DNA from 2 places in the Paenibacillus glufosinatiresistens genome. Region 2 is predicted to be linked to the other one. Evidence: riboswitches for the same ligand, from Rfam matches in the RefSeq annotation. Region 2 holds a riboswitch; the other holds the start of a gene.
What was found. A riboswitch is a leader RNA that binds a small molecule or an ion and turns the genes downstream of it on or off. The one in region 2 is predicted to bind cyclic di-AMP.
Positions count from the first base shown of each region.

Region 1: linked by a shared signal. The riboswitch ahead of RBI05_RS10970 (C40 family peptidase) and the one ahead of RBI05_RS06390 (APC family permease) in region 2 are both predicted to bind cyclic di-AMP.

Region 1 covers NZ_JAVFHT010000008.1:67,151-83,134, forward strand. Annotated here, with positions in the region: partial or broken gene RBI05_RS10935 (heavy metal translocating P-type ATPase) at 1-1,013, opposite strand, end outside; gene RBI05_RS10940 (hypothetical protein) at 1,495-1,668, shown strand; gene RBI05_RS10945 (divalent metal cation transporter) at 1,676-1,876, shown strand; gene RBI05_RS10950 (IS256 family transposase) at 2,750-3,970, opposite strand; gene RBI05_RS10955 (hypothetical protein) at 4,729-5,034, opposite strand; gene RBI05_RS10960 (NusG domain II-containing protein) at 5,285-5,674, shown strand; gene RBI05_RS10965 (TVP38/TMEM64 family protein) at 5,813-6,382, shown strand; gene RBI05_RS10970 (C40 family peptidase) at 6,578-7,048, opposite strand; cyclic di-AMP (ydaO/yuaA leader) riboswitch at 7,053-7,187, opposite strand; gene RBI05_RS10975 (AAA family ATPase) at 7,458-9,683, opposite strand; gene RBI05_RS10980 (YdhK family protein) at 9,863-10,432, opposite strand; gene RBI05_RS10985 (class I SAM-dependent methyltransferase) at 10,544-11,146, opposite strand; gene RBI05_RS10990 (four-helix bundle copper-binding protein) at 11,248-11,580, opposite strand; gene RBI05_RS10995 (sensor histidine kinase) at 11,923-13,308, opposite strand; gene RBI05_RS11000 (response regulator transcription factor) at 13,298-14,014, opposite strand; gene RBI05_RS11005 (DUF2933 domain-containing protein) at 14,145-14,336, opposite strand; gene RBI05_RS11010 (hypothetical protein) at 14,607-14,870, shown strand; gene RBI05_RS11015 (ParM/StbA family protein) at 14,895-15,984, shown strand, end outside.
Region 2 covers NZ_JAVFHT010000003.1:310,447-326,430, forward strand. Annotated here, with positions in the region: gene RBI05_RS06380 (DsbA family protein) at 100-819, shown strand; gene RBI05_RS06385 (disulfide oxidoreductase) at 819-1,280, shown strand; cyclic di-AMP (ydaO/yuaA leader) riboswitch at 1,459-1,617, shown strand; gene RBI05_RS06390 (APC family permease) at 1,745-3,562, shown strand; gene RBI05_RS06395 (ABC transporter substrate-binding protein) at 3,676-4,683, shown strand; gene RBI05_RS06400 (FecCD family ABC transporter permease) at 4,821-5,879, shown strand; gene RBI05_RS06405 (FecCD family ABC transporter permease) at 5,876-6,901, shown strand; gene RBI05_RS06410 (ABC transporter ATP-binding protein) at 6,934-7,740, shown strand; gene RBI05_RS06415 ((2Fe-2S)-binding protein) at 7,765-8,619, shown strand; gene murB (UDP-N-acetylmuramate dehydrogenase) at 8,833-9,762, shown strand; gene RBI05_RS06425 (hypothetical protein) at 9,950-10,294, opposite strand; gene RBI05_RS06430 (hypothetical protein) at 10,449-10,763, shown strand; gene RBI05_RS06435 (hypothetical protein) at 10,865-11,080, opposite strand; gene RBI05_RS06440 (winged helix-turn-helix transcriptional regulator) at 11,336-11,665, opposite strand; gene RBI05_RS06445 (GTP cyclohydrolase II) at 11,867-12,649, shown strand; gene RBI05_RS06450 (ABC transporter ATP-binding protein) at 12,730-13,776, shown strand; gene RBI05_RS06455 (ABC transporter permease) at 13,769-14,614, shown strand; gene RBI05_RS06460 (ABC transporter permease) at 14,621-15,406, shown strand; gene RBI05_RS06465 (hypothetical protein) at 15,541-15,984, shown strand, end outside.

The DNA of each region.
Region 1 (15,984 bases), on a different contig from region 2:
ATACCAGTGACTTTAAAGGCTCCCTTAGTGAGTGTTCCTGTCTTGTCAAATACAACATACTTAACATTGTTTAAGGCTTCCAAGTAGTTGCTGCCCTTGACAAGAATACCTGTCTTGGATGCTGCTCCAATCCCTCCAAAAAAACCCAGCGGTATAGAAACAACAAGCGCACAAGGACAAGATATGACCAAAAAGACAAGCGCCCGGTAGATCCAATCTGAAAAGGTAGCCCCACTTAAAACCAGGGGAGGTACAACCGCCAGAAGTAAAGCGACGATGACAACAACCGGTGTATAGTAACGTGCAAACTTAGAAATGAATTTCTCAGTCGGCGCTTTCTTACTGCTTGCATTTTCGACTAGTTCCAGTATTTTGGATACTGTCGATTCACCAAACAGCTTGGTCACTTCCACAGTTAAAACTCCGTTTTTGTTAATGAAACCGCCCAGGACTTCACTCTTCACTTCAACTTCCCGAGGCATAGATTCACCGGTTAGTGCGGATGTATCTACCGCTGAACTCCCATCAATAACTACTCCATCCAATGGTACCTTTTCACCGGGCTTGACAACAATGTGATCTCCTATGTTAACCTCTTCTGGCGTCACCCGTTTCGTTTCGTTTCCTATTTTTAAGTTTGCATAATCGGGCCTGATATCCAACAATGCACTAATGGATTTACGGGATCGATTAATGGCAATACTCTGAAATAACTCCCCTACTTGGTAAAAGAGCATTACAGCTACACCTTCAGGATATTGCTGGATAGCAAACGCGCCAATTGTAGCCACTGACATTAAAAAGTATTCATCAAACACTTGACCACGAAGGATATTTTTAATCGCCTGCAGGACAATATTACCACCGATGACGAGATATGCTATTGAAAATAATACTACTTCCCACCAACCGGATAATGCGAATATTATTCCAATTGCGGCGAGTACTGCACCGACGGTCAAACGAATTATCATAATCTTATTTTTTCCTTTACCACTCATATGCGAATGACCTTCATGTCCATCGCCATCGTGCTTTTTTTTATGTTCCTCTTTTTTTTGATCCACTCGTTCATTCCCCCTTCTCATTAATATCAATGTTACACTTTAAACTTCGAACTTTTTGAGTCATGTGATTGCTTCCGAAGTCTGAACCTTAGGTCTTTTTACACCATTTTCGATTTTCATGGCACAATTGACGCAATCTGGTTCCACAAATAACAACACACCCGTCACGCCTCTTTAGATTGATACAATTAAATTAACCCTTTTCGCAAGAAAAATTCATGATTACATGCTCATGCATCAACTCGGGTAAAAACAGCATATTTTCTGATTAATTAAACAAGCAGTTATACTAGAAACTATGTTATTTAGCAAAGAAAATTGGACTATTGAAACACCCAGCAAATGAGTGAACAGAGCTTTCTTGTTGGGTTCTGAAAAGGAAGTAGTTATTGCGCTGTTCCTGGCAGGCTTAATAAATCTCTCCATTATGATAATCGCTGCCGCTGTCTTTTACCAAACAGGCAACTCTCAAGTAGCGAATATAAAATCTGCCTTTCAGACCTTAACTCCATTACTCGGATCTGCAGCCGCTAGCGCGTTTTTGATTTTAAATTACTCGCCTCTGGCATTTCAAGCTCCACAAGTGGACAATGTCCGGTAAAGTCATCATGCACGGTTTTGTGCGATTTACCATCCCCGGTTGGCTACGCCGTGTTATTTCCATGTTACCTGCAGTTATTATTGTTTCGCTGGGACTTGATCCAACACGAACTTTAGTCATTAGCCAAGTCGCCTTAAGTCTTATCCTGACAACACCCGTTATTACTTTGATTTACTTCACGAGACGCAAAGATCTCATTGGCATCTAAGTTAATAAACCTATTGTTAATGTAACAGCATTCCTTTGTGCGGCAATTATATTATTTCTTAACCTCATTCTCATTTACCAAACACTCGGTGAGACACTGCCCTCGTAAAAAAACATTCTCCCAAAGCTCTCATTATCAATGATTTTTCTAACTGTTAAGATTTGTACAAATTTCTATACGAAAACAATATTTTCCGGATTAATGCCGAGTGATCCTGATAATCAGCAACAAGAAGCCGCATCTTCACTAAAAGTGAATATCGCCTTCTCGTTGAGTATATTTTTCTAAAGTTTAAGGATTCCGAGCATACAGCAAATGAGACTACAATAGTTTCGGCTTCATCCAATTTCTAGCCGAGAAGATAATTCTCTCGACTTCCTCATATTCGTTGGATAAGAGTCAGACGGGATCACGTACACGCGCTCCTTCCCCTTAAAGACGCCGAGAACTCAAAACGCAATTACTGGAGAAGCGCAAAGACATAGCTAAAAAAGCGGTTCTGAAGCTTCGCAAATATCTACTAAGTCCAAAATGCAATGCGGAACAACAAAAAAAATTGGAAGTAACACTTAAGAAGAATTTTTTGGAGCGCGTACGGAAGGAGAAAACAAAGCTACAGCACAGAGAAAATTGAGCCAGTGGAGGAATATAAATTTACAAAACTGCATTTCAGTGTTTTCTGAATTACATTCTGCAAAACTATCTATTATAGAAGGATAATTTGTTATTGAGCTAGACAATGCGCGTAACCAACAAGCTGATTAAATTCAGCCATATGGCAAAAAAGTGGAATGATCAGATAAATTCAGGGTCTGTCAATAATTTTGTGTAAACTCTTTAGCAAGGAATTCCCCCGAGGGGGAATTCGCGATACTAGCGTAAGTACTGGCCGATCCGATCTGGAAAGAAGACGGAGAGTTGGAGTAGCATCTGACCCCAGTTTTGGACACGGCCTGTCCATTTGCGGGTAACGTCCATCGTCGCCAAGTAGAGCATTTTAAGCAAGGCTTCGTCCGTCGGGAAGATGCTTTTTCCCTTTGTCACCTTACGGAGCTGACGGTGGTAACTTTCAATCATATTCGTTGTGTAGATAAGCTTTCGAATCTCTGGCGGATACTTGAAGAAGGTCGCAAGCTCCTCCCAATTGTTTCGCCAGGAACGTACAATCAGTGGGTATTTCCCACCCCAGACTTCCTCGAAGCGATCCAATTCGAGCAGCGCGCTTTCCTCGGTAGCCGCCTTGTATATCGGCTTCAGGTCCGCCGTGACCTTTTTGAGATCTTTGTAGGAAACATAGCGGGTGGAGCTGCGGATTTGGTGAATAATACACTTCTGGATTTCCGTCTTGGGGTAGCAGGCGGCAATCGCTTGAGAGAAGCCATTCAGATTATCTACGCAGATAATGAGGATGTCCTGAACGCCGCGATTCTTCAAGTCATTCAGCACGCTGAGCCAGAACTTGGCGGACTCATTCTCGCCGATCCACATGCCCAGCACATCCTTGTTTCCGTCCAGATCAATGCCAATGACCATATATGCAGCTTTGTTAATAATGGCCCCGTCCTGCTTCACTTTAAAGTGGATGGCATCCATGTAAATGACCGCGTAAACGCCTTGCAGAGGGCGGTTCTGCCACTCTTTTATAAGAGGAACGATCTTGTTAGTCACGTTAGAAATGAGTGTGGGTGAGACTTCGATCCCGTATAGATTCTGCAGGTGATCCTGAATCTCGCGAGTGCTGACGCCTTTGGCGTACAGGGCGATAATCTGGTCTTCAATGCCGGTGACATTGGACTGATGTTTCCGAACGACAATCGGTTCAAACTCGCCGAGCCGGTCTCGGGGAACCGTAATTTCCTGTTCACCATACTCACTGACAATGTTCTTCTTGCTTTTGCCGTTACGGCTGTTTGGCGTCATCTTCGCCTTAACCTCGTGCTTCTCGTAGCCTAGATGCGTGTCCAGTTCCGCCTCCAGCATCTCTTGAATCGTTTCGGCGAACAACTCTTTCAACGCATTTTGGGCATCCTGTGCGGATACCAAATTGTTCTCTTTGATGAATTCTCGCAGTTGTTGTTTTGTCCAAAGTCCCATGTGTTCTCCCCAACCTTTCTGTTACTTCCATTTTACTGGGTTTAGGAGTTTACACAAACTATTTTACAGACTCGATTAATCCCCTATTTTGGCCACAAAAAAACAACTCAATCGAGTTGTTTTAATAATCATGCTTCTTTATATATGAACTAACGTAATTAATCAGTTCATAATTTTTGGGATATTCGTTGGATATCCGTGCCGGTACGTAGGATTTCATATTTGAAATAGCTCTCTTTTTTCTTAAGCTATAATTTGGGCATTCATATTCAATGTTTTTTTGGTCAACTGTATTCTCATAGTACATCATGAGGTTTATTCTTTTAGCACTCAAAACATTAACCTCTTGATATCTAAATGCAATTTTGAAGTTAGCTTTTGTGTCCATGAGTATCTTATCCCAGTTGGTATTTTTCTTATCATTAACTAAAATATCTTCTGAATATTTTAGACACTCGTAAAAAAATATTAGACTAAATCGATATGTCCATTGTTCTTGGATCCACTCCAATGTATCCTTATTTATCTTTTCCCCATTATTCTTTAGTACATATTCTTCCAATAATAATTTTATGTCATCAGTTATTGCACTTGTAAGCAGCTCATAACCAAATCGTCCTCCACTTCGGGCTACATCATTTATTCGAATATCTGAACGATAAAAACGTTCAGTTTTTAAAGGGTTTTACGCCAGTTGACATAGGCATAAGCATAGGACAAATATCAGGGAAGTCTTCCCTATCATTTTTTAGTAACTGTCAAAATTGTTTTATGCAATTTGAGTGTTTCCATAATACGTTCTTTCTAATGTGTCGATCAACTGTCTGGAAGGTATCAACATTATTATAGTAAAGCTCTTTATTAAATTGAGTTGAATTATAAAAATCATCAATAGATATTTTTTTCTTTTGTGTGTCGAAAGAAAATAAAGTATTAGATTCGACGCCTCGATCAGCGGCTCCGGTTACAGCGGCAGCGCATGCTTCAGCTCGTGCTCCTGCTTCTCCGGAAGCGCCCTGGCGCAGCAATTTGCAACCGGCTACGTCGGCCAGCGGCAGTGCCATGCTTCTGTCTAATACTTTCTGGTCCAATTCTTTTTGGACAATCTCTTGATGTCTCAGTCTACTTCTTATTTTTTAGTGCCTCACGATTTTCATTAAGAAGGCCTCGTAGAATCAACAACTCCGGCCTTATACTTTATTTTCTTCGCAAAATAAGAAAAACACGGTTTTCTTATTTTTTAAATACCTCCACATAGTTTACACACTATTTTCAGATACTATGAGACTATCTGTTAAGCTGGAGATGAACAAGATGATGAAGAAAATTGGCATTAAGAAAGCGGATTTAATTCTTATCACATGTATTTTGCTAATAGCCCTGACTCTTTTAGGAGTAGAGTTGCTTAGAAAGGACCAGCCCAATACCGGTACTTATGCAAGTATACGTATAGATAATAAACTATATAAAGAGGTAGAACTCACGGATGAGCCCCAAATTATCAAGATTCAAACAAAAAGAGGATACGATATACTCAAAGTTCATGATAGAGGGATCGAAGTAATTGAATCGGACTGCCCGCAAAAAATCTGTTTTAGCTTTGGTTTAATATCAAGACCAAGACAATCTATCATTTGCCTACCTCTGCGAATGATTGTTGAAGTGAAGCCTAATTCAACTGATGATATAGATGCGATCCTATAACTTTCTTAAATAAAAAACAAACTATTCCATAAGCACATATATTGGGCTAAACGTAGAATCAGAGATCTATGTTTAGCTTTTTATTTACCTGTTATAATGAGCTCAGGTTATCTCAAATAAAAAAGGAACGGATTTTGTATGACTACGCACATCGTTGAATTGTTAGCTGAAAGTGGGTATTTCGCCATTATCTTAAGTCTGGTTTTAAATATATTAATAAGCATTTTTGCATTCATCCCTAGTGTATTTCTCACAGGAGCTAACATCACCTTGTTCGGTTTTCTCAACGGAATGATGATTTCCTTTTTCGGAGAAGTGCTCGGGGCAATTGTTAGCTTTGTTCTCTATCGCAGGGGGTTCTTGTCCTTAATACGAGGTATAAAAAATGAGAATAAATATTTGAAGAGACTTCAACAAACTTCTGGTTATGAAGCATTCTTTCTTATTCTTGCTTTAAGAATACTCCCGTTTATCCCTTCAGGATTGGTTAATATATCGAGTTCCGTTAGTCGTGTTAGCTGGGTCACTTTTGGATTAGCAACTATGCTTGGAAAGCTGCCAGCTCTGATTATAGAGGCTTATTCTATTCAGCAATTGCTGATTCTCAGCAAGGAATATCTCAGTGTGGCTTTGATTTTAGTAAGTATCGTACTCATTCTAATCATCTTCACGGTTAGTAAAAGAAGACACACTAAGTACAGGGACTAATAAATTATTAGTTAACAACGCTGAGATAGCCCTTTTTATACTTATCATGAGAATCCATCGCATGTACCTTATCCTACTTCCAATAAAAATAATCCTCAAACAAGCTTAACGGAATTAGAATAGCCTATTCAAATAAAAAGATCGCCTCTCTAATTAGAGGCGATCTTCATTACTCCACATGTAGAAAACTTTCTATTAACGGCTCACCATTTCAGAATAGCTGTTTTCACTGACTACACGGCGAGCTGTTACATATCGCTCCTTATAATACGCCTCTGACAAGCTGCTGATTCTTACGCCCTTACTGCTGGAAGAGTGAGCGAACTTGTTATCACCTACGTAAATGCCCGCATGCGAAACTCCAGAACCAAATGTGTTAAAAAAGACGAGGTCACCCTCACGTAAATCATCTTTGGCTACAGGAATGCCAGTTTTAGCCTGCGATTGAGAAGTGCGCGGAAGGTCATCTACATTGAACTTCTTAAGTACATATAGAATAAATCCGGAACAATCAAAGCCTGAAGTTGTGGTTCCTCCATAAAGATAAGGGGTTCCTACGACCCGATTCACAACACTGTCCAAGGTTACCTCGCTAGCATATGTACCTGGTGCTGCAGAAGCAAATATAAATGAGGCTGCCAACATGGATACGATGACTTTCTTCAGAAACTTGTTCTCCCTTCAATGCCTACGGAGTTAGCTGAGGATTCGGTTAAAGGTTCCCTATATTCCCTTTCATGCAAGAATAATTCACCCAAAAAATGGTTCCCCCGTTTTCAACGCTGAAATTCGGCAACTTATTAATATTTTGTAACTATTAACACTTTAATAGATAGTAGGCCACCTGTCAATCCTTCTAAAAATTTAACTATCAACGTATTTTCTACGTACTTTCTTCATTGTTTCTCCATATTTTTGCTTTATAATAACCACTCAATATCATTCTTTGTCTGAAACAATAGTAACGTTTTTGTAATATATTTCAATATCTTTGGTGTATATAAAAAGACGAGTAGTTACTTCCTCCTCGTCTTCTAATCCCGTATATGTCGTTTAATTGATATTACGTTTTCGATTACGATACCTGTGTTTGTTCCAAAGCCGATCCCAGAGATTCTTCAATTCCCATCATCATTTTATAATGGGCATGATGATGTGTAACCACAAATATCTTTTCAAATACCCGTAAGTACTTGCTGACTGTATCCATCGGGTGCTCGATATACAAATCATCTCCTGCAAAGTGAGAACCATCATTGGCCCAGGAGATTAAGGATTTACATATGACCTTCTCATCCTCCTCGAATCTATCAATAATGTCCTGATCGCTGTAATTACCATAGATTTTAAAATAATTTTCAATGATTCTACGAATCAAATTCTGAACGGTGATGGAAGAGCTGTGATTGGCTGACTTTAATTCCTGCCACATTAACTCATACGAGCTTTTAATCGGGTTGCTGTTATACGGGGTTGATTCGGTTACATCATTCCATTTTCGGATAATCCAAAATGTCTCATCCGCCATCCTAGCGCCATTTTTGGGCCGGTTTTTTGAAAACGTAATTTCCTTGTGAAAATAGACATTATGCGTTAGAAGAAACAACTGAATGATATTACTTTCTTCGTTGCGTACATCTTCTATAAGTTTGGAAATCAGATTGCTTACGATAAACAATACGTTACTGTCCAAGCTTGAAATGGTGTCATCAATCACAACAACTTTATTCTCCGTAATTAAATCACTGTTATTGCTACCGTTTAATAAGTGCATAAAATAAAGAAAGGTAACAAACGTTTTCTCGCCTTCACTTAATGTTTGATTAACGTCCTCACCATTTGATCGGATTAACCGATAATTTCCTTGACTTTGTGTATGAGCGAATTTGAAATTAGTAAAATGATAGGCCCTCAGTAACCGATTCATTTCGTTTACAGAGGGGATTACACTCGTAATCTGAGCCTCCAGCCTGTGAATTTCGGATTCTAATGCGACTCTTTCATTCTTCTTTTGAGCTAATGTTGCAGAAAGGTTGTCGATTGCTCGTCCTGTTCTATAATCTATACGAACATATTTCTCATGATTTTGCTGATTCTCACTCCAGATAAAATCCCAAATCTGGGTTATCAATTTATTCCCTTCATCCACTCGGTTCTCTATAAAAGTATTATGCTGCTGAATTTGTTCATTCGCTCGGACGATTTCTTCATTGATCACATCGACGAAAGCCGCAATAGTTAACAGTTCGATTGGATGACTGGGATGAGTTTGCTTCTGCTGGAACAAGTCCAAATTATGTGCATTTTTCGAAAGGATCAGTTCATATTGTTGCGAAATGAGATCGAGATTCAAATATGTATTTTTCTTGTCGGTCAATAATAACTCTTGCACTTGATTTTCAAGATAATGATAACACCGTTTATAGTGTTCAACTTGATCTTGGAGTTCAATCATCTCTTTTTCGTAATGTTCATTAAAGTAATCATTGAGTTTTTCAGTAAATCCCTCAGGAAGTTGTTGTTGGCAAAAGGGGCACACTCCTTCCGCTTCAGAAACATGTGTATGTCCTTGTTTAACCCAGTCACTAATCGCTAGCTTGGATATAAGAACAGCAATATCGACTTCCTGTTTACCGATAATAGGGGTCTGAATAATCCGGTGATTGCATACCGCAGACAGATGCTCTATTTTAATCTTTTCAAGAAGGGGTAGCTTCTCATTTGAACCATTAAACAATTTCTGTACACGCGCTTGGAGGTCTGCTAGAGCACATATTAGTCCGCCTGTCGGTGCTTGCTTACATCTTTTCATAAAGTTTATTCTATTGTTTCTTAAACCCGAAAAGGCCACTGAAAAGATATCGTCATATTTCCGCTTTAATTTCCAACAATCGTCGGTAAACTCATCATCGTTTTGTTTAGACTCTTTTTGTTTGACCTCTAGATTAGAACTTAACCGACGAATTTCCTCAACTACTTTATCAACTAAGTCTTTTTTGTCTCGGATGGTTTGTTTAATCTCTGTTGATTCTCTTCCCAAAGTAAAGATACCTTTGATATCTGAATCTTGGTGGAAATTTTCTTCGACAAACTTTTGGTTATACACCACTGTTTTTAATGGCTGGGAAACCCAGGATATCCTACTATCAGCATAAAGTTCAATTTGTTTAAGAACATTAGATAAGGTTGTTTTCCCGCTACCATTCGATCCGTAAAAATAGTTAATTTTTTTCAGGTCACTGTAAAGTACACCCTCACTACTATAGGTAGCCACATTTCTTACGGCAATCTCCCTAATCATACTTTGATCCCCCTTGTAATGCTATTCCCCTGTATTCCTCATGTCTTTTGCGGAAAATCTAATACTATTATATCATTCATCCATTGATTCCATCGGTAATTCCCGTCAATTTTTGCAAAGATATTCCTCTATTTATTTAAAAAAAGCAGCCTCCAGGGGCTGCTTTTTTTCATCTTCGTTTACTTCGCTTTTAACTCATCACCGGTTACCCATTTGTGATTTCTTACTGGCTCTCCGCCTGTTGTCGGGGTATAGTCAACCATGTATACGGTTATTTGCTCACCTGTATCTACAGTTGCGGTAGCCCCCTTCATACCAGGCATATGATCAACGTTAAGCACCACTTCTGTGCCAGGCGCATAAAGCTGGTCTCCTGCATCTTTTAAATCTTGCTGAATAACCCATTTATGATTGGTAACCGGATCTCCTCCGGTAGTGGGTGTATACGATACCGCGTAGACATTAGTGTCATAAGCCCCTACAATGGTTGCGGTAGCTCCCTTCATCCCGGCCATGTGTCCCTCGGTAATAATGACTTGATCGCCGACCTTATACTCCGGATTAGCGGCTTCTTTTAATCCTTCAGGCACTTCACTTGTCATATTCTCATGTTCCATCTCTGAATGATTCATGCTGGATGCAGCGTTATTGGGTGTATTGGACGCTTCATTTCCGTTATTTGCGGTATTTCCACAGCCACTGATGACGACCACCAGCGCTGTAGCTAAAATGAACAAACCTTTTTTCATATTAATAACACTCCTTCATAGGTGAATTGTGAAATTTATGCAGACTAACGCGTATGCATTATCGTCTCCAACGAAACAGATTTCATACCATTGACGTGGGAAGCCGGCTGATTACGGGCTCAAGAGCAATCGTCTTACAATGGTTGTACATAAAGGCTCGCTTTTTTGTATGATCAAGCCGGCAGATTCCACATTCTTTAACGTATACCGGTTAATGTTGGCCCCGCTGATACGAACTGTAAGGGGATTAAGCAGATCCATTAGCTTCCCAACCATTGGATGCTCACTCCTCATGTGTTCTAACAGCCTGATCTCCCCTTCTTTATTACACACTCGCTTCATTTCTCTCATGCCCTGAACCGGATCGGGGACAGAACAAAACACACAAGTCGCTACTATGTAGTCGAATGTCTGATCTTCAAAAGTTAAATTTTGAGCATCCATCTCCATTAAAGTAACGTCGATCTTCAGTTCCTTTGCACGTTGTTCGGCATATTGTAGCATCTTTGGGCTAAAATCAATCCCGGTTAAGCGAACAGTGGGTGGATAATAGGAAAGATTAGCACCTGTTCCTATGCCTACCTCGAGTACATTCCCACTTAGGCCGCTTAACAGTTCTTTGCGCCAACTCCTCATCATTTTTCCATCCACACGATGAAAAAGCGGAGCTATTCGGTCATATCGTCTCTTAATCGTTTGAGTGTCCCTACCCATCCATACTCTCCTTATACCCTTTCCTGTTCCTTTTGACATCAGATGAGCAAGGGAAACATAACAACCTTGCTCATCTGATTCATTTAAAGTCAAATGTTAAGTTAAGCGATCATCTTACGGCAAACCTCCGCACATCGGAAACAGGCCTCAGCACATTTCTGGCAATGAGCCGAATGATGGTGTTTACTGCATTCATTACCACAACGTTCACAAGCATCAGCACACAGTCTGCACAGCTCCGTGGAATAGGTGCTGTGTTGAGTCAAGGCCTGAGCAGTAAAGGCACAAATATCCGCACACTCTCGGTCGAGACGGATGCAATCCTTCATCATATCAACGGATTCTTCCTCCAAACAAGATTTGTAGCAGTAATTGCAAGCCTGCATACAACGTAGACATTCATCAATGCACTCCTGTAATTGTTCTTGTGTCATGAAATAAACTTCTCCTTTCAGTGTTTGAATGAGGTGTAGCTATCTTCAATTAACCTGAAAGTATGAAGATTTGATGTGGTTTTTGTGAAAAAATTGAGTTTTGCAATTTTGCGAATAAAAAGTCTTTGTCTCAATGTTTTTTTCGAGCTTTATAAATCCTTAAAGAAACGAAACTCAATAACCCGATAAAAACAAAACATGTTACCAATTTTATGATCCCACTTGCTTGTATTATGGGACTTTGAAAGGATACCGCGGATATCGTCATGCAACTTATACCCATTCCGATCAAAAGAACAGCAATTAGCCATTCCACTTTTTTCATTAGCCTGCCTCCTAACGTCATGGCTGCTGGTAAAACTGAATTTCAAACCGTGTGCCTTTGTCTACTTCACTTGTTACTGTAATTTGCCCGCCCTGCAGTTCAACCAGTTTTTTCACTATGGACAGTCCTAAGCCCGTTCCTCCATATTGGCGTGATCTAGACTTTTCTACACGATAAAAGCGTTCAAAAATGTATGGGATTTCGTCTTTTGGAATGCCAATCCCTGAATCCTCCACGACCAGGAGAAAAGCACTGCTGGTATATGAGAGAGAGACGTTAATTTCGCCTTTTTCGGTATAACGGACTGCATTCTCCAAAAGATTAAGGATTATTTGCTCCATCCGCTTTTTATCTCCGCGAATCTTTTTCATCATACCGTTTTCCTTGTATTTCAGGATAAGGCTTTTTTCTCTTGCCTTGAGCTCCACTTTTCGCACCGCCTGCTGCGTTAAATCAGACATATTCACCCAGTCCAGCTCAAGATTAATCTTCCCTTCTTCCATTTTCGATAAATCAAAAAGGTCCTCAACTAAGTGCTGCAAACGTAACGCTTCGTCATGAATGATTCCCAGATACTTGTTTTTCTCCTCTACGGTTTCATAAAGTTCCTGTTGGAGAACCTGAGAATAGCCCTCCAAATAGGTGATCGGTGTCCGGAGTTCATGAGAAATATTAGCGAAAAACTCTTGCCTTGTATCCCGATATCGCTGAAGATCCACAGCAAGATCGTTGATTGCATGCGCCAAGCTGCCCATTTCATCATTGCTGTTAATATCAAGACGTGTTTCCAAGTCCCCTGCAGCGATCTTCCGTGTGGCCTGTTGCATTTTAAGTAAAGGCCGGGATAAATACTGGGCTATTATCCATGTAATACCGAGAGCCAATAAAAAAGCGCCAATCCCTGACAAGATCAAAAGATTACGGACCGCAAGTAATGACTGTTCCATTTTCTCGGTGGAAGACATGACATAAAGGGCGGAGGCCGCTACGTCTTTCACATAGATTGGTTGTCCGGAAACAAAGTAACGAATTCCGGAAGGTTCAGTATATAAGAAATTGACTTTCTTTCCTGCAAAGATTCTTTCCAGATCCGAGCTTCGAATTATCTTTCGATCGGAAGAGTCATGCGTTCCTGAGTGTAGAATTACCTCACTATTGGCATTGACGTTAAAAATACTGACGTTCGAGAATTCTGCAAAAGTTTTCATCATTTCACCAGAAGTACTATCCGATTGGGCCATGACCGCAAAATGAGAACCCAATTCCTCATTCTCCGTACGCATCCGATCGATATAAAAATTTGTGAATAAACGGTCTATAGTAAAGCCCAGAAACACCAATACGATTAGAAACACCGTGATAATAACAAATCCTAATTTTAAGCCGATACGGTTATTTTTCATTGGCATCTCCCGGAACATAAAACTTATAGCCAACCCCCCATACCGTTTGGATCGGGTTATATTTCAAGCCGGCCAAATGCATCTTTTCTCTGATGTTTTTGATATGCGTATCGACGACTCTGAACTCACCTTCAAAATCATAGCCCCATAGCCGTTCCACTAATTCTTCTCTTGTAAATGCTTTTTGGATATTCTGCGCAAAAGACACCAATAAATCGAATTCCTTTTGAGTAAATTCTACATATTCATCACAAATCCGGACTTCACGGGCTTCAGGTATGATTACAAGATCTGGATAATGAAGCATGCGCGACGGTTGAGGAATTACCTCCTGGTTCATCACTGATCTACGAATCAGCGAGAAAATTCGAGCCAGTAATTCTTCTGAATCGAATGGCTTGGTCAAGTAATCATCCGCTCCGATACCCAAACCTTTTATCTTATCTTTAGTCTCAGTTCGCGCTGACAGGAATAATACCGGCGTTTTCACAAGTTCTCTGATACGCTTACAGATTTGCCAACCATCCATATCGGGCAACATAACATCTAGAATAATGACATCAAAGGAATGGGCTTGGACCAGCGCCAAGGCTTCTTGCCCCGTGGATGCTTCTTTAATCGCAAAACCTTCTTTCATTAAATAAATCCGCAGCAAATTTCTCATATTCCATTCATCATCTACAATTAATACCTGGAGTTTCGACACTGAACATTCACCTCAAATTTATCTGTTTTTTTAATATTACAAAATTAATGTGTTGAAAATGTGTAGATGTGTGAACGGTTCAACATTAGAATGCCGTAAGCGACACACGCTTACGGCATATTCTGTCCATCTATTTTTTAAAACTCTGCAGTTCTTTGCTAATTCGCTCATTTTCAGCTTTCAGATCGACCAACTGGTCATGCAGGCTTTCAGCTGCAACACGATGATTTGGGGAGCCGTGAGAGTGTCCCCCTTTCATTGTAAACATCATAACAATCATCATGAAAGGACATACCAGCACGAATAATGTAGACCATTCCATTTGAAATCCTCCTATGAAAGTTCCTTTAATTTATATTTTTATTTTAAAATTTGAGTATGTGGAATGTATGTTGAAAGCATGCGTGAATCGTGAACTTTTCTATTTTACAGAAAAAACGATAAGCAATTGAAGAAGTGAAATCTTCTTCATATCTACATCATTTCAACATATTCTTATGGCATAATTTACCTAAATCTGATAAAAACTTGTGCCAAAGGGAGTGAGTTGTATGCTGATGGTTAAACGGATCGTACTAAAGGAGATGGTCATTTGAACTTGAACGCCTTTTTTTCGGAACTCCTTCTTCTGTGTCTCCTTTTGCTCATTCTATTGACAGCTATTGTGGTATTCATGGGAATAGCCCGGCTATTTACATTAACCGCTTTCTCCACAACTTCACCTATTTTAACTGAAGACCAGCCCATTCAACCACAGCAACACTCCAATGAGGGACTAAAAGACAATCCTATTACTCAAGCGTATGTAAAGCGTCATTTTTTTAATGATCAAAACGATTTGAAAACCAATCGCTAAAGGTACATAAGGAGGAAAACAACGATGGTTATCCGGCAAGCAGCAGTGGATATCGGCAATGACTCATTAAAAGCTTACTTCGAAAAATTAGAGAACGAGCTCCTTATTCCCAACGTTATCGCCGAAATCGGTCTTTCCCGAAACATAGTGGAGCTTGAGAAACACCCATTGGATGGGCTTCATGTTGAGATCATTTCTGACGCATTGAAACGGGGACAAGGTGTTTATGCGGTAGGTCATCTCGCCGGCGGATATGATCATAACGACGAATTGACTACGATTAGTGATAAATCAGAAGCCGACCAGCCCATTGTAATGTTGTTAACCGCGTTAGCTTATGATGCTGCAATGGCTTCTCCAAATCAAAATGGCGTTACTGAAGTGACTTATTATTTATCCACGGGACTTCCACTAAGTGAAGCAAAACGTGGTAAACGCAAGCTTTTCAAACAAAAACTGAAATCGGGTACTCATGAGGTCCGTTTCCATATTACGCCGACCATTGGTGGTAGAACAATACGCATTCATTTTGAAGAAGTACTGGTCAATATTGAAGGACATGTTGCTTTGATTGATTTAACGACTCATGATGACGGTTCGGTTCGCAATGAAGAACTCACTCATATGAACGTATTAATTAACGATATTGGCGGACTATCGACTGATGCGGCAATCATTTTAGAGGATGGAGCAGTAGACAATATCCATTCGGACGGAATCAAAGAAGGAGTCTCTCCTTATTTGGATGAAATCATGGATCGCGTATACACAGAAACGGGGTACCGTTTCATAAATCGTCAGCAGCTCATTGAAGTCATAACCACTGAGAATGAAGAAGAACGGTATCACGTTTGGTTTCGAGGTAAACGTACCGGTATTCAGTCCATTGTCGATGAAGTGCTGATGAAAATCGCTCGTGAGGAGTATAAACTGATCCGGAGCACGTGGAACAAGGTCCCCAGTATTCGAGTTTCGTATCAAATTGGCGGTGGATCTTTGCTTTTAAGACCGTACATCGAGAGAATCAACGAGCTTGAGGAAGATTATCCGCTGCGGTTTGTCAGTACAAAAGATTCAATTTGGATGATCGCTAGAGCGTATTTCAAATTACTGA
Region 2 (15,984 bases):
GCGGCAAGATGCAGTACGGCGGGGCAGCGTTGCCAAGCGGGAAGGCAAGCCTTTATAATCGGATTGATTTCATTTTGGGAGAGAAAGGACTTATGCCACTTGAATAAGCAATCGTCCAAGACAGCAGCCAAGGCTGCAAGCAAGAAGGAACAGCGCCGCGCCGAACAGGAACGGGCCAAACGCCGGAACCGGATTATGCTGATCTTCACAGCTGTCGTCGTCATCGCCGTGATCGCGGCTCTGGCGCTCTGGTCCAGACAGGACCCGGAATTCAACTACAGCGAGCTGCCGCGGCTGGGACAAGCCGATGCGCCGGTGAAGCTGGTGGAATTCGGAGATTTTAAATGTCCAGCTTGCGCCGATTTCACGAATACCGTGAAGCCGAAGATCGTACAGGACGCCATTGATACCGGCAAAGCTGCGTTCTACTTCGTCAATATGTCGTTCGTCGGCCCCGATTCCGAGACGGCTTCGCTTGCCGCCCTGTCGGTCTATCATCAGAACCCGGATGCCTTCTGGAAGTTCTATGATGCCGTCTATGCAAGCCAGGGAGATGAACAGACCGAGTGGGCAACCAAGGACTATCTGGTCAGTCTGGCCCAGAAAGAGAAGCTGGAGATTGATTACGACCGGCTGGCCAAGGATATCGAGAATGCCACCTACCGCAAGGAGCTGGAAAGGGACAACAAGACCGCAGAGAAGTTCAATGTTACAAATACGCCTTCCTTGTTTATTAATGGAGTAAAGACAAAAGACCCCTTTAATTACAGCGCCGTTGCCGCAGAGATTGACAAGGCGGCAGCCAAGGCCAATCCGTAATGGGCGGGGCGGTACGTTTCCTGCGCCGCAACTGCCTGTATCTGGCCTGGCTGGTTGCCGTCGTCGCCACGGCGGGCAGCTTGTACCTAAGCGAGGTGTTGCATTACGAGCCCTGCAGGCTCTGCTGGTTCCAGCGGATCTTCATGTATCCGCATGTCATTTTGCTCGGAATTGCCACCTACCGCAACGACCGGAAGATCATTCCTTACGCGCTGCCGCTCAGCTTCATCGGCGGTGCGATCTCGATTTATCACTATGCCGAGCAGAAGATACCGGCCTTCGGGCGCGTATTCTCCTGCACGGTTGGGGTTCCGTGTACGCAGGATTCCCTTGATTTTCTCGGCTTTATCACCGTCCCGCTGCTTGCGCTGATTGCCCAGATTCTGATCGTGCTGCTGCTGTGGGCGGGCAGAAAGGGCGAAGAAGACAATGCCGGGCAAGAGGACGGCAGCATCCGTTAATAAAATGTACGCAAATGAACATAAAAGTAAGGGCAACAGGGATAATAGAAGAGAATGAAAGAGAAAAAACGAACTTCTTGAGGTTTTGACGGAAACAGCTTGTTTTTCATTCTATTTTCATTTTTTTCACCGCTTTACGGCGGATGGTTTTTTATTCTAATATTAGACCTTGTGAGAAGTTGAATATGCGCTGAATTTTCCAAGGAAAAACGGGGGAACCAACTGACCGCTGTTGGGGTCAAAGGGGTGAATCGACGCTGGGCCGCTTGGTCCGCGCCGTAGGGCTTCCACAGTCCGAATCCGCCAGCTAACCTCGTAAGCTGCTGTGGAATGATGAACCATGCCCAGGCATGCGGCTCATTTCCGCATGCCTGTTTTCGTGCCTTTATTTATGAAAATTCGCTTCTGAAAACAGCGCACGGCATAGCCGTTTCAACTCACCCAAAGAGAGGAACCGAACCCATATGGTAAGCAAAGTAAAACGTCTGCTGATCGGGCGGCCGCGAAAGTCGACCGAACTCGAACAGGAGAAACTGACCAAAGTAAAAGCACTTGCGGTCTTGTCGTCGGACGCCCTGTCGTCCGTCGCTTACGGCACCGAGCAAATCCTGCTCGTTCTGGTCGCCGCCGGCTTTACGGCGATTTGGTATTCCCTCCCGATTGCCCTGGCAGTTTTGGCGTTGCTGGCAATATTGATCTTATCCTATCGCCAGACGATTTACGCTTACCCGCAGGGAGGCGGCGCTTATATCGTCGCCAAGAACAACCTTGGCGTATCTACCGGCCTGCTCGCCGGCGGCTCGCTGCTGGTCGATTACATCCTGACGGTTGCGGTCAGCGCATCGGCAGGCACCGATGCCATCACCTCCGCTTTTCCGAGTCTGCACAATCACAGCGTAGGCATTGCGGTAACCGTCATTCTGATTCTGACCATTATCAACTTGCGCGGAGTAACGGAATCGGCCTCCTTCATCGCCATTCCGGTCTATCTGTTCGTGGTTGCCATCGTTGTGCTGATTCTCTCCGGCGTTGTGAAATATATGACCCAGGGCTCCCACGCCGCTGTTCCGGAGATTGGCACCGCCGTATCGAATGTCAGCCTGTTCCTGCTGCTGAAGGCATTCAGTTCCGGCTGTTCGGCTCTGACCGGGGTAGAGGCGGTATCCAATGCCATCCCGAACTTTAAGGCGCCTTCCGAGAAGAACGCAGCCAAGACCCTGATGATGATGGGCGTGCTGCTGGGCTTCATGTTTACCGGCATTACGCTGCTCGCTTACTGGTACGGCATCACGCCGAACGAGAAGGCGACCGTCGTCTCCCAGATCGCCGAATCGACCTTCGGCCGCGGCGGCATCTACTTTATCATTCAGGGACTGACCGCCGTTATCCTGTTCCTTGCGGCCAATACCGCCTATTCGGCCTTCCCGCTGCTGTCGTTCATGCTGGCCAAGGATAAATACCTGCCTCACGCTTTCATGATTCGCGGCGACCGTCTGGGCTTCTCCAACGGCATTATCTTCCTGGGCGTGCTGTCGGCGCTCCTGGTGGCAGCCTTCCACGGCCATACCGAGAATCTGATTCCGCTGTATGCCGTCGGCGTATTCATTCCGTTCACCCTGTCCCAGCTGGGCATGATGATTCGCTGGTACCGGCTCAAGCCGAGCGGCTGGAGAACCAAATTTATTATCAATACCATCGGGATGCTGACGACGCTGACCATTACGCTGATCTTCATCATTACGAAGTTCGCCAATGTATGGATGGCATTCCTCTTCCTGCCGATCGTCATGTTCATCTTCATGCGCATCCATCGGCATTATCAGAACACGGCCGACGAGCTGCGCATCCAGCTGGATAAAGATAAACCCTGCATTAAGGGAAGCACCGTCATTGTTCCGGTCTCCGGCGTTACCCGGGCCGTCCTGCATTCCATCAGCTATGCCAAATCGCTGACCGACAACGTGGTGGCTGTCTACATTGGCTTCGATGAAGAAGAGATTCACAAGATGGAACAGAAGTGGGAGGAGTGGAATCCGGGCGTCCGACTGATTGTGCTGCGTTCCCGTTACCGGAGCATCATCCGGCCGCTGCTGAAATTTATTGACACCGTCGAATGGAAGACATCGGCAACCGACCACATCACCATTCTGATTCCGCAGTTTATCACCAAGCATTGGTGGCAGGCGGCCCTGCATAACCAGACGAGTATCCTCATCCGTACGTACCTCATGAACCAGAAGGATGTCGTCGTTGCAACCGTTCCTTTCCATCTTCATAAGTAAAAGCTTGGCGCCCGGTTCCCCGGGCGCTTTTTTTGTCTCTCTTGACAGAGATAATGATAATCAATATCATTTGTAATGATAATGAGACAGGTTGATTTTTAGGAGGAAAATAAATGTTCAAGTTTACGCGTTCCCGTAAATCCCGGTCTGCAGCTCTGGCCGGTGTCCTGATGATTGCGCTGCTGGCTTCCGCCTGCGGCAATTCCAATAACGGCTCCGCCAGCAGCCCGGCCCCGGCCGAGAGCCCGCCACCGGCAACCGCTGCGTCGGCCGAACCGCAATCGGCCGGGAAGACGGTGACCGATGCCATGGGGCACGAAGTGAAGATTCCGGCGAACCCGCAAAAGGTGCTGGCCTCCTACCTGGAAGACTACCTGGTTACACTGGGGGTCACACCGGTAGCTCAGTGGTCCGTTCCGAACGGCGTCCAGGACTACTTATCCGACAAGCTGTCCGGTGTCCCGACGATCAGCTATGATCTGCCGCTGGAGGCGGTGATCAGCTTCGCGCCCGACCTTATCCTCATCGGATCGGAATCGGCTGTGCAGAACGGTCTGTACGACCAGTACAGCAAAGTAGCGCCAACCTATGTGCTTGGCGACGAGACGGGCAAAGACTGGCGCAAGGCGCTGACAACGATCGGCGGTCTTCTCGGCAGAAGCGGGCAGGCGGAAGCAGCCATAGCAGAATATGACCGGAAGGCTGCGGATGCCAAGGCCAAGCTGGCAAAGGCGGTATCCGGCCAGTCGGCGGCAGTGGTCTGGCTGGTTCAGAAGAATTTCTACCTGGTGGATGAGACACAGTCGAGCGGTTCGGTCCTGTACCGTGATCTGGGGCTCACGCCTCCGAACCTGGTCACGGATATTCCCGAAGCGAACCGGGCCAGTTGGAATCCCGTGACGCTGGAGAAGCTTGCGGAACTCAAGGCCGATCATCTTTTCCTTGTCAACAGCGATAAGACCGAGGGCTCCGATGTGCTGAACAGTGCGATCTGGAAGGGCATCCCTGCCGTCAAGGCCGGGCATGTCTATGAACTGGAAGCGTCCAGCAGCTGGCTCTACAACGGACCGACGGCCGGTTCCCAAGTAATCGACGACGTTCTTAAGTTTCTGGTCAAATAGAACCTTGCAGGCAGGCACCGGGCGAACCGGTGCCTGTTCTTTTTTGGCAACCTGTGCGCCTGTCTTGTACAACCGTCTCGGATTTGCGATAATGTAGCTACTGATATTGGTTATCATTATCAAAAGGAGCAGGCCGAATGGTTCACAATTCCGCATCCATCCCCCATACATCATCTACGGCCAGACCGGACCTGCGCTCCAGACCCCGCTTTGCTTGGTTCATTCTTGCGTTCGGATTCCTCGCGCTGCTCCTGGCCATGGCGGTCTCCATCGCTGCGGGAGCGGTAGACATCGATCTTGGCACGGTCATGCAGGCGCTGCTTCGCTATCAGCCGGAGCTTCAGACCCATGTCGTGATCCGTGAAATCCGGCTGCCGCGCACGATCGCCGGCGCTCTCGTGGGCGCATGCCTGGCCGTCGCGGGCGCCATGATGCAGGGCATGACTCGTAACCCGCTGGCCGATTCCGGCCTGCTGGGGCTGAATGCCGGAGGAGGCGCGGCGATGGCTGCGGCCTTCGCGTTCCTGCCGTCGGTGAGCTTCTGGGAGCTGATGCTGTTCTCCTTTGCCGGGGCGGCCGTGGCGGCTCTAGTCGTCTTCGGCGTCGGTTCGCTATCCTTCAGCGGTCTGACGCCTCTTCGGCTGACGCTCGCCGGAGCGGCGGTAAGCGCTCTGCTGTCCGCTGTCAGCCAAGGCATCGCCCTGATGTTCAATCTGAGCCAGGACTTGGCCTTCTGGTATGCCGGCGGCGTTGCCGGAGCGACCTGGGATCAGCTGCGCCTTATGGCGCCTTGGTCTGTCGGCGGTCTCGTCGCAGCCCTGCTGATGGCCCGCCCGGTTACCGTGCTCAGCCTGGGAAGCGACGTAGCCAGCGGCCTCGGTCAAAGAACCGGGCTGGTTCAGGCCATCGGCCTGGCCATTGTGACCATTCTGGCCGGCACCGCGGTTGCCGCAGTGGGGCCGGTTGCTTTTCTCGGACTGATTGTTCCGCATCTGGTACGCTTCCTGGTGGGGCTGGATTACCGCTGGATTATCCCGTGTTCGGCTGTGCTGGGCGCGCTGCTGCTTGTCGCGGCCGACACAGCGGCCCGGCTGGTCAGTCCCCCTTATGAGACGCCGGTCGGCGCGTTGATCGCGCTGATCGGTGTTCCCTTCTTCTTCGTCCTTGCGCGCAGGGAGAGGGGGAGCGCCCGATGAGAAGAAGACCTGTACGGGCAGGCGGCGGAGCGGGCGGAATGGCGGTGGTGGCGGTTCTGGCCCTCCTCGTTGCCGTTGTAGCGGTTCTCGGCATGAATACCGGCTATATGAAGCTGTCGGCACCGGATGTGCTGCGCACGCTGGCCGGAAAGGGGAGTCCCCAACAGCATCTGATCCTGTTCGATTTCCGCCTGCCGCGAATAACCGTTGCCATTCTGGTGGGCGCAGGCTTCGCGGTATCCGGCTGCGTGCTGCAGAGCCTGGCGCGGAATGCCCTGGCCGAACCCGCTACCCTGGGCATAACGGCCGGGGCGGGCCTGGCGGTGATCCTGTTCATCTCCTACTTCCCGGCGGTCACGGCCGCTCCGGTCTATGTGCTCCCGGCCCTGGCGCTCGGAGGTGCGGCCGCTGCGGCGGCGCTCATCTATCTGCTGGCGTACCGGAAGGGAGAAGGCGCCGCGCCGACCCGGCTGATTCTCTCGGGCATTGCCCTGACGGCGGGAATCAATGCGGTTCAGATCGTATGGGCCTTGAAGCTGAATCCGCAGAATTATGCCTTTGTCGCGACCTGGATCGCAGGGAAGATCTGGGGCGGAGGCTGGCCCTTTGTCTGGGCGCTGCTGCCTTGGGCAGGCGTTCTGCTGCCGCTCATCTTCCTGAAAGCGCGCGTACTGAACGCGCTGAATCTGGGCGACGCTGCGGCATCCGGCATCGGCGTCGCCGTGGGCCGGGAGCGGCTGCTGCTGATGGGGGCCGCCGTGGCGCTAGCCGGCGCCTGCGTCGCCGTCAGCGGCGGAATCGGCTTTGTGGGCCTCATTGCGCCGCATCTGGCGCGGCGTCTGGTCGGCCCGCGGCACCAGATTCTGCTGCCAGCCTCGGCGCTGACCGGGTCGCTGCTGCTGCTCGCGGCCGATACAATCGGCCGCTGGATCATGCAGCCGGCGGAGATTCCCGCCGGCGTCGTCGTCGCCGTCATCGGCGCCCCGTATTTCCTGTATTTGCTGGCCCGTGCGAAGGCCTGAATTCTATACGTTGAGCTGAGGAGTGTTGAACCATGCGGGAACGTCTGAACGCCCGGGAGCTGTCCATCGGTTATGCCGATACCTTGATTGTAAGCGACTTGAACCTGTCGATTCCGACAGGGCAAATTACTGCGCTGGTCGGCGCGAACGGGTCCGGCAAGTCTACCATTCTTAAGACAATGGCGAGACTGATGAAGCCCAAGAGCGGGAGCGTCATGCTGGACGGCAAGTCGATTCACAGCCAGTCCACCAAAGAGGTTGCGCGCCAGCTCGCCATTCTGCCGCAGAATCCAACGGCTCCCGACGGACTGACCGTATCCGAGCTGGTCAGCTACGGACGCTACCCGCATCAGAAAGGCTTCGGCGCCATGACGGCGGAAGACCGGGCAATTGTCGCCGAAGCGATCGAAGTGACCGGCATGACCGCATTTGCGGACCGGCCGATTGACCGTCTCTCGGGAGGACAGCGTCAGCGGGCGTGGATCGCAATGGCCTTGGCCCAGCAGACCGAAATCCTGTTCCTGGACGAGCCAACGACCTTCCTTGACATGGCGCACCAGCTGGAAGTGCTGCAGCTGCTTCAGCGTCTGAACGAACGCGAAGGACGGACCATTATCATGGTCGTCCATGACCTGAACCACGCCTCCCGCTATGCTCAGCACATGGTGGCGATCAAATCGGGCAGCGTGGTCAGCGAAGGATCTCCGGAAGTCGTCATGACGCCGGATGTGCTGCGCGAAGTATTCGGCATCGAAGCCGACATTGTGACCGATCCGCGGACCGGGCTGCCGCTCTGTCTGCCGTATGAACTGGCGATGCGACAGGCTTCGGGCGTGTAAAAAGAGGAAGGAGGCGGATTAACAATGACGAAGACGAACCAATCGACCTGGACGGAGGGCGAGGAAGCTCCACTTCGGGACCGGCATGAACTCTGGCAAGGTCTCGCCGATCATCTGGATATTCACCTGGACGCGCCAGCCGGTTCCGTTCATTCCGTTCCGCTGGCGGCGCTCGCTACGGCCGAAGGGATGGCGGCCTTTGTCTGCGCCTATACCCCTTTGATGAAAGCGCTGGATCCCAAGGCCGTGGGCGCCTACACCGCTTCCGCCTGCTCGGTAGCGGCGCTTGGACTTCAATATGCTGCCTTATACCATGGCCGGATGCCTGATTTTTCCCTGAATGAGCTGGAACTGCATCTGATTCCCGCTGCGGGCTACTGCCGGACGGCCTTTGTCTGGTCGGGCAAGGAGAGTACTGCCGCGCCGGAAGGGCCGGAGCTGCGGAGAGCCTGGCTGGAGGAAGCCTGTACCCGTTTCTACCGGGATACGCTGCTGCCGGTCATCGGCCGCTTGTCGGCCGCGACAGGCCTCGCTCCGGGAGAACTGTGGGGCCAGCTGCCCTCGCGGTTCAATTACTACGCCGATCTGCTGACCGGTCCGGCAAGCGATCCGGCCGTCGCGGCCCGGCTCCGGGCCGACTATGAAGTGCTGAAGAAGCTCCCGGGTTCGCTCTTTGGCATGGCGAAGAATCCGTTCGACGTTCCCGTCCGGCTCATCGAAGCTCTGGATGAACCCGGCAAGTACGTCCAGATGCGCAATAAATGCTGCCAGTATTTCAACACGGAAGGCGGTTCTTACTGCTATACGTGTCCGCGGATCAGCGAGAAGGAGCGCAGCCGCAGACGGGAGGCCTATTGCCGGCCGCAGCCTGAAGACTGATCTCAGCCGGGCCGCATCGATCTCTGCCAAACGGCCCGATCCCCCTTATAGCATTAAGGACGACAGAGACTGCCGACTCGCCTGGCGAAGAACAGCGGTCTTTTGCTGTGCGCGTCTCCGCCGATACGCGCGGTCATTGACAAGAAAGCCTGTTCGTTGATACAGTTGGGGTTGCTTAAATACGACCGACAACGTACAAAGGAGTATAGTTCCATGACGATAGAGCAAATGCAGGAGGAGCTTGCGGCCCTGGTTCCAAAGGGAACCGTCCGCAGCCGGGAATCCCTCAAGGAATATGTGTTCACCCGGATGGGAGGGGTCGCGGATCTTCTGGCGATTCCCGCCGATTATGAGGAGTTCTGCGCCATCGCGGCTTACGCGGCCAGGAACGGCGTCCCCCTGACGGTGCTTGGCAACGGCTCGAACGTCATCATTCGCGACGGCGGAGTCCGGGGCATTGTTCTCTATACGGCAGGTCTGGACCGGATCGAACAGGACGGCGAATGGCTCGTGGCCCAGTGCGGCGCCCGGATTATTGATGTATCCCGCCGCGCGCTGGAGCTGGGTCTGACCGGACTCGAATTTGCCTGCGGCATCCCGGGAACGGTCGGAGGCGCCCTCTATATGAACGCCGGAGCCTATGGCGGAGAAATCGCCGACGTGCTGCACAGCGCCCTTGCGGTGAACCCGGAAGGCAAGCTGGTGAAGCTGGGGGGGGAGGCGCTGTCCTGGGGCTACCGCTCCAGCATCTTCGCTGAGGGCGGTTATCTGGTGCTGGAAGCGCGGTTTGCGCTGAAAGAAGGAGACCGGGCGGATATCCGGGAGAAGATGGACCATTTGACCGAGCTGCGGGAGTCGAAGCAGCCGCTCGAATACCCGTCCTGCGGCAGCGTGTTCAAACGGCCGCCGGGCCGGTATGCCGGACAGCTTATCCAGGAGAGCGGACTTCAGGGAACGCGGATCGGCGGGGCGGAAGTCTCGCGCAAGCATGCCGGCTTCATTGTGAATGCCGAGAATGCTACGGCCGGAGATTATATTTCCTTGATTCATCACGTGAGAGCCACCGTACTGGAGAAATTCGGCGTAGAGCTGGAGACGGAAGTCCGGATTATCGGAGAAGATGAGGCAGCGGACCGGGCCTGATCTCCAGGCAGTCAAGGCTTAGCCTGCCTGATGTCCGATCGTCTGCTCTCGAGATTACGCGCTGCTGCCGTGCAGAATGAACAGCCCGCTTGCTGTGCCCCTTTCGGGGCCGCAGCAAGCGGGCTGTTCGCGTTATGGAGAGCGGCGAAGCCGTCTGTCCGTATATTGGATCCCGGGTAGAGAGCGCCTATTCGCCAAACGGCGACAGGGTGTATTCAGCCCGCTCGGTATGAAGAACGAGAGAGTCCCCTTCCGGGCGGACGGAAAGGCCGGGTACGGCGATTTCATAACTGGAAGTGGGCAGCGGAACCCGTTCGCCTTCTGCGTTGAGAGTGCTGCCCAGTCCGCGGAGAATAAAGGCGCTGTCGAGGTAATCGTCAATGACGCCCTGCGCCTCCGCGTCCCGGTAATCGACGCCGCTTAGTTCAATCTGGACCGAATCCAGATCGTCCTGCTCTCTTTTGTCGATTGCAATGGTTCGGCCCATGCGTTCTTCAAGCCATTGGGTAATTTGCTGGATTTCTTTTGCCATTATCGCCCACGTCCTTTCCTGATCCTACAGATTATTTTACCCGCAGTGCCGGGAATGAATCCATTCGAGGAAGGCCCGGGGATGGAATGCCTCTTGCTTTTCCTTAAATACCTAGTATAATACTCGGTAATAAAGAAACAAGGAGCCGGTTATCATGACGATGGACGATTATTTGGATCTCTATAATTATGCCGCCGCGCTCGGCGACAGGGAGTGGCAGAACGACTTGCTGGAACAGATGAAGACCCTGTCCAGCGTGCCGGCTAACGAACGAAGCCGCCGGAGCATTCGGGAATGGTGGGTCCGTTTTGACGAGATTAACCTGATGCTGGCCGAATTGTATCAGAAGCTGCGGGACGAGGGAGAAGAGCAGGAGCAGTGCCGGTGGAAAGAAGAGATTTGGGAGCTGAAACTGGAGCGCATCCAGCTGGCCAGATGCATTCAGAACGAGTATTTCCGGATTCAATAGGTTGCTGAGAACAAATAAAAAAGGCATGCAGTTGTCTGCTCTGCCTGACTGCCGTGCGTTCGCCATTCCCGGACAGCGGGAACGGGCGGCGCTTGAAATTCTTACTTGGACATCTCCATCTGATTGCGCATCATCGTCATGCACATCGTCATCATTTCATCGCAGTCCTGCATTTTCTTCATCATCATGTCCATGTTCATTCCGTCCATCATCTTCATGGAGGACATCTTCTCCATACACATCTTCATGGTGTTCATCTTGGCCATCATGTCGTCCATACACATACCCATCATCATTTCCATGCACATCGATTCCATTCTTTCTACCGCCTCTCCTATAGTTGGGCCTCCAAAGATTCCCTATGAATAAATTACAATAAACAAGCGGGCTTTTCAATATAAAATTAGAAAAAAATGTAATATCTGATTATACATACCGATCTTATAAGGTTGCTTGGTTTGAACAGGCTACGCTATTCAAGCTTTCTATGTACCCGCCGCCCCCGTCCAGCCGACGCTGGCAAGGGGCGGCGGTTCTCGCAGATTTCGTACTTCCGCCAAGAAGGAGGCGCTTCAACGGGCATTCGCTTCCAGCTCAATCCACTCGGAAGACCAACTGCCGATTTCCCCCAGAATGGGAGCCAGAGCCTGGCCCTTGGCGCTCAGGGAATATTCAATCCGTACAGGAATTTCGGGATAGACATGGCGTTCCACAATCCCTTCATGCTCCAGTTCCTTCAGGCGCTCGGAGAGGACCTTGCCGCTCAAGTTGGACAGGCAGCTCTCGATTTCACCGAACCGCCGGGGTCCGGGAATCAGAACGAACACAATCAGGGCGACCCAACGCTTGCTGAGAATATCGACCGCTTTCTCGAAACGGGGACACATGTGAAAATCGTTCACTTCGCATCACCTCTATTAGGGATAAATTAAACGTCCGTTTAAAAACTTACCAAAAGTAATCACAACTATTTAATTACTATTATAACTTGACGATATAATATTACAATGGTAAACTTACTTACAATTAGTTACTTAAAATAACAAGGTAACCGCCCGGCTGATCAGGCCGCTGCGGACAGCATACAAAGGACGGTGCGCAAAATGACGAATTCTCAAGTGGCTGCTCTGCTAAAGGATAAAATACAGACGCTTCCTGCCGGAGACGGCGCTCAAGTATTGGTCGGACCTATCCGGCTTCCGGTCAATCTGGACGGCGGCACCGTTACGTTTCAATGGTACAACTGGGTGCATCTGAATGAGGAAGAGCTTGCGGACTTGGACGGAGGACGGGATGTGGAGGCGCTGATCGGCAAGCTGCCCGCTATGAGGCTGGCCGAAGGACAGCAGTCCAGCGTGCTCGTCTACGGCGATTTCGAGCATCAGGAAGACGCCCTGATTCGCATGCACAGCATCTGCCACACCGGAGATATCTTTGGAAGCAAGCGCTGCGACTGCGGGTTCCAGCTGCGCCAGTCCATGCGGATGATCGTGCAGAACGGGGCAGGAGCGCTATTCTATCTCGCCGATCATGAAGGCCGCGGCATCGGGCTGTTCAGCAAGGCGCTGGCCTATCTTCTTCAGGAGGAAGGGATGGATACGGTCGAGGCGAATCTTGCGCTTGGCTTCACGGACGATTCCCGGGATTATTCGGGAGCGATTGCGGTGCTGCGGGCGCTTCGAACCAAGCCGGTTACGCTGATTACGAATAATCCGAAGAAGCTCGAAGCGCTGAAGAACGCCGGTATGAATGCCGTCAAGCGGATTCCGCTGTGGGGAGACGTCTCCGCTTTTAACGAGAAGTATCTTCGCACCAAGATTGCGCGCTCCGGCCATCTGAAGGCGGACGATACGGAAGAGATTCTTGAAGGCCGCATTGCACAGTAAGCGCCAGAGACTGGCGATTTCGCAGCGGCTCCTTTATAATGAGTGCTTGAACTGAAACTGATAGAGTAGCGAGGTACCCTATGGCAGCGATCGAAACTCATAATCTGCGCAAGACGTTCCGTGTGCAGAAAAACCGCGAAGGCCTTACCGGGGCCTTCGTTGATTTGTTTAAACGGGAATACCGCGAGGTAGCCGCGGTCAAGGATATTTCCTTCACGATTCCGGAAGGGGAAATCTGCGGTTATATCGGCGAGAACGGGGCCGGCAAGTCGACCACCATCAAAATGCTGACCGGCATTCTGGTCCCGACATCGGGTACGCTAACGGTCGGCGGATTTGTTCCCTACGAGGAGCGGGAGCGCTTCGTGAAGAATATCGGCGTTGTATTCGGCCAGCGCAGCCAGCTCTGGTGGGACATCGGGGTCATCGAGTCGTTCCAGCTTTTGCGGAAGGTGTACAGCGTCGGGGAAGCCGATTACAAGAAGCGTCTGGACGAATTGGTGGAACGGCTCCAGCTCCAGGAGCTGCTCAACCGTCCGGTGCGCAAGCTCAGTCTGGGCCAGCGGATGCGCTGCGAGCTGGTAGCCGCGCTGCTTCATAATCCGTCGATTGTTTTCCTGGACGAGCCGACGATCGGTCTGGATATTGTCGTCAAATCGGAGATCCGCGACTTTCTGAAGGACATGAACCGGGAGCATGGAACGACCATTCTGCTGACGACACATGACTTGCAGGATATTGAGGCTCTGTGTTCGCGGGTTATCATGTTGGATGACGGCAGCATCATCTATGATGGCGGTCTGGAGGATCTGAAGCAGCGCTGGGGCACCGGACGCGAGGTGATTTTTCAATTCGGCTCGCCAACCAAGCTGGAGAATCTGCGCGCCAAGACGGAAGGGCTTCCGGTGAACTGGTCGGCAGACAATGAACTCGGCGCCAAGGTGTGGCTGCCGCTGGAGCTGAACGTGTCGGATGTGCTGGTGCGTGTGGTCGGCCAGACCGATATCACGGACATCAAAATCGTGGAGACGAACACGGACGAAATTGTCCGCAGCATCTATCAGTCCGGCTCTGCTGAGCGGAGCGAGGATGTTTCGGAGGCGGCAGCGGGAGGGACTCATGGCTAGAACGTTCTCTCCAGCCGCGGCGCCGGGCAGTGCCCGGTCGCTGAACCTGTCGGCTTACTTCGATTTTATCCGGATCCGGTTCCTGACAATGCTGGCCTATCGGGTAAACTACTACACCGGCATTCTGATCTATTCCCTCAATATCGGCGTCAATTACTTCACTTGGATGGCGATCTACGGAGAGGGCCAATCGCTCGGCGGCTTCAGCGCTGCCCAGATGTCCACGTATATCGCGGTCTCCTGGATGGCCCGGGCATTCTATTTCAATAATCTAGACCGGGAAATATCGGCGGACATCCGGGATGGCAGCATCGCTATTCAATTCATCCGCCCCTATAATTATGTGCTGGTGAAAATGATGCAGGGACTGGGCGAGGGCGCCTTCCGCTTCCTGCTCTTTATGATTCCCGGCATGGGCATTGTCATGCTGCTGTTCCCGGTGACCCTGCCGACCGATCCGGCCGCCTGGGCGGGATTTCTGGTCATGCTCTTCTTCAGCTTCCTGATCAACTCCCAGCTTAACGTGATCACCGGCCTGCTGGCCTTCTTCGTGGAGAACAATGAAGGGTTGATGCGGATGAAGCGGGTGGTCGTCGATCTGTTCTCCGGTCTGATTATTCCGATCAGCCTGTTCCCGGGCTGGCTGTCGCCGATCCTGAAGTGGCTGCCATTCCAAGCGATTACATTTCTGCCGGGTTCGGTCTTCACAGGCAGGGTGAAGGGTGTGGGCATCTGGAACGTCCTGGGCATCCAGGCGCTGTGGTTCGTTCTTCTGCTGCTGCCCATGATCGCGCTCTACAAGGCTTCGCGCCGGCGGCTGTTCGTGCAGGGAGGGTGACCAAGAATGTACTATATCGGACTTATGAGCGAATATATCAAGAACTATATGAAGACCCGGATGACCTACCGCGCCGACTTCTGGGTGGAGGTGCTGTCCGATCTGCTCTTCCAGGTGACGAATTTGATCTTTATCTTCGTCGTCTTCATGCATACGGACAGTCTGGCAGGCTGGAGCAGGGGAGAGGTCATCTTTGTCTACGGGTTCTTCATGGTGCCTTACGGGGTATTCAACTGCTTCGTGAATATGTGGAACTTCAGCGAACGCTATATCGTCAAGGGGGAAATGGATCGGATACTGACGCGCCCTGCGCATAATCTGTTCCAGATCTTCCTGGAGAATGTGGACCCGCCTTCGCTTTTTGGTTCTTTAATCGGGTTAATTATTATGGCGGTCAGCGGGGCGCAGCTGGGGCTTCCGCTGGAGTGGTGGACCCTGCCGGCGCTGCTGGTGCTGACTCTCAGCGCCGTGGCAATCTATACCGGTATCTATACCGCGCTAACGTCGCTCTCCTTCTACTCGGATGCACCGACCGGAATCATCCCGCTGATGTACAACATTCAGGGCTACGGCCGCTATCCGGTAACCATTTATAACCGGGCCATTCAGGTGCTGCTTACTTGGATTCTTCCCTTTGCGTTTGTTGGAGTGTATCCGGCCTCGCTGTTCCTTCAGCGGGACGGCATGCAGCGGATGGCCCTGCTGACGCCTGTCATGGGAGCGATCTTTCTGGGGATCGGTCTGATTGCCTGGAACAGCGGCGTTAAGCGCTACAAGGGAGCGGGGTCCTGACCGGGAATGATCAGTTGTTAACAGGGTTAATTAAACATATTCATGCCATTAACTAAAAGAAGAACCCTTCGTCCCGTTTGGACCCGGCCTGCCTGAGGTATGATAAGCGCACAATCCGAAGGAGGCGCAGCAGAATGAGAAGAGAGCAGATTCACGTCCCGTACGGCTATGAACCGCCAGCCGAGAAACGCAAGGGAACGCTTGTGTATTATGACTCTTTTGAAGACGCAGAGGATGCCGGGCTGGAGAAAGCCGCCGAAGAGGCGAAGCGCCGGAATTTTGCCCGGCTTGTCCTTTATCCGCTGCATGAAGAGACGGTCAGAAGAATGTCCAAGGCTCCGGTGAGTTCGTTCTACCGGCGGGAGGACCGGCTGCATGATTGGAAGCGTTCGTCCGGCCGCTCCTGGATCGCCGTGGAGGGGTGGGAAGGCAAACGGAAGAAGTATACTCCGGTCGAAGCCGCGCTGCGGCATCTGGAGGAACGGTACGAGACCCCGCTGTTCCTTTACCTGAGTCCTGAGAACGCCAATGCCTTTGCTTCCTATTCCACCTTCGAGGAGTGGATCAAGCGCATCCGG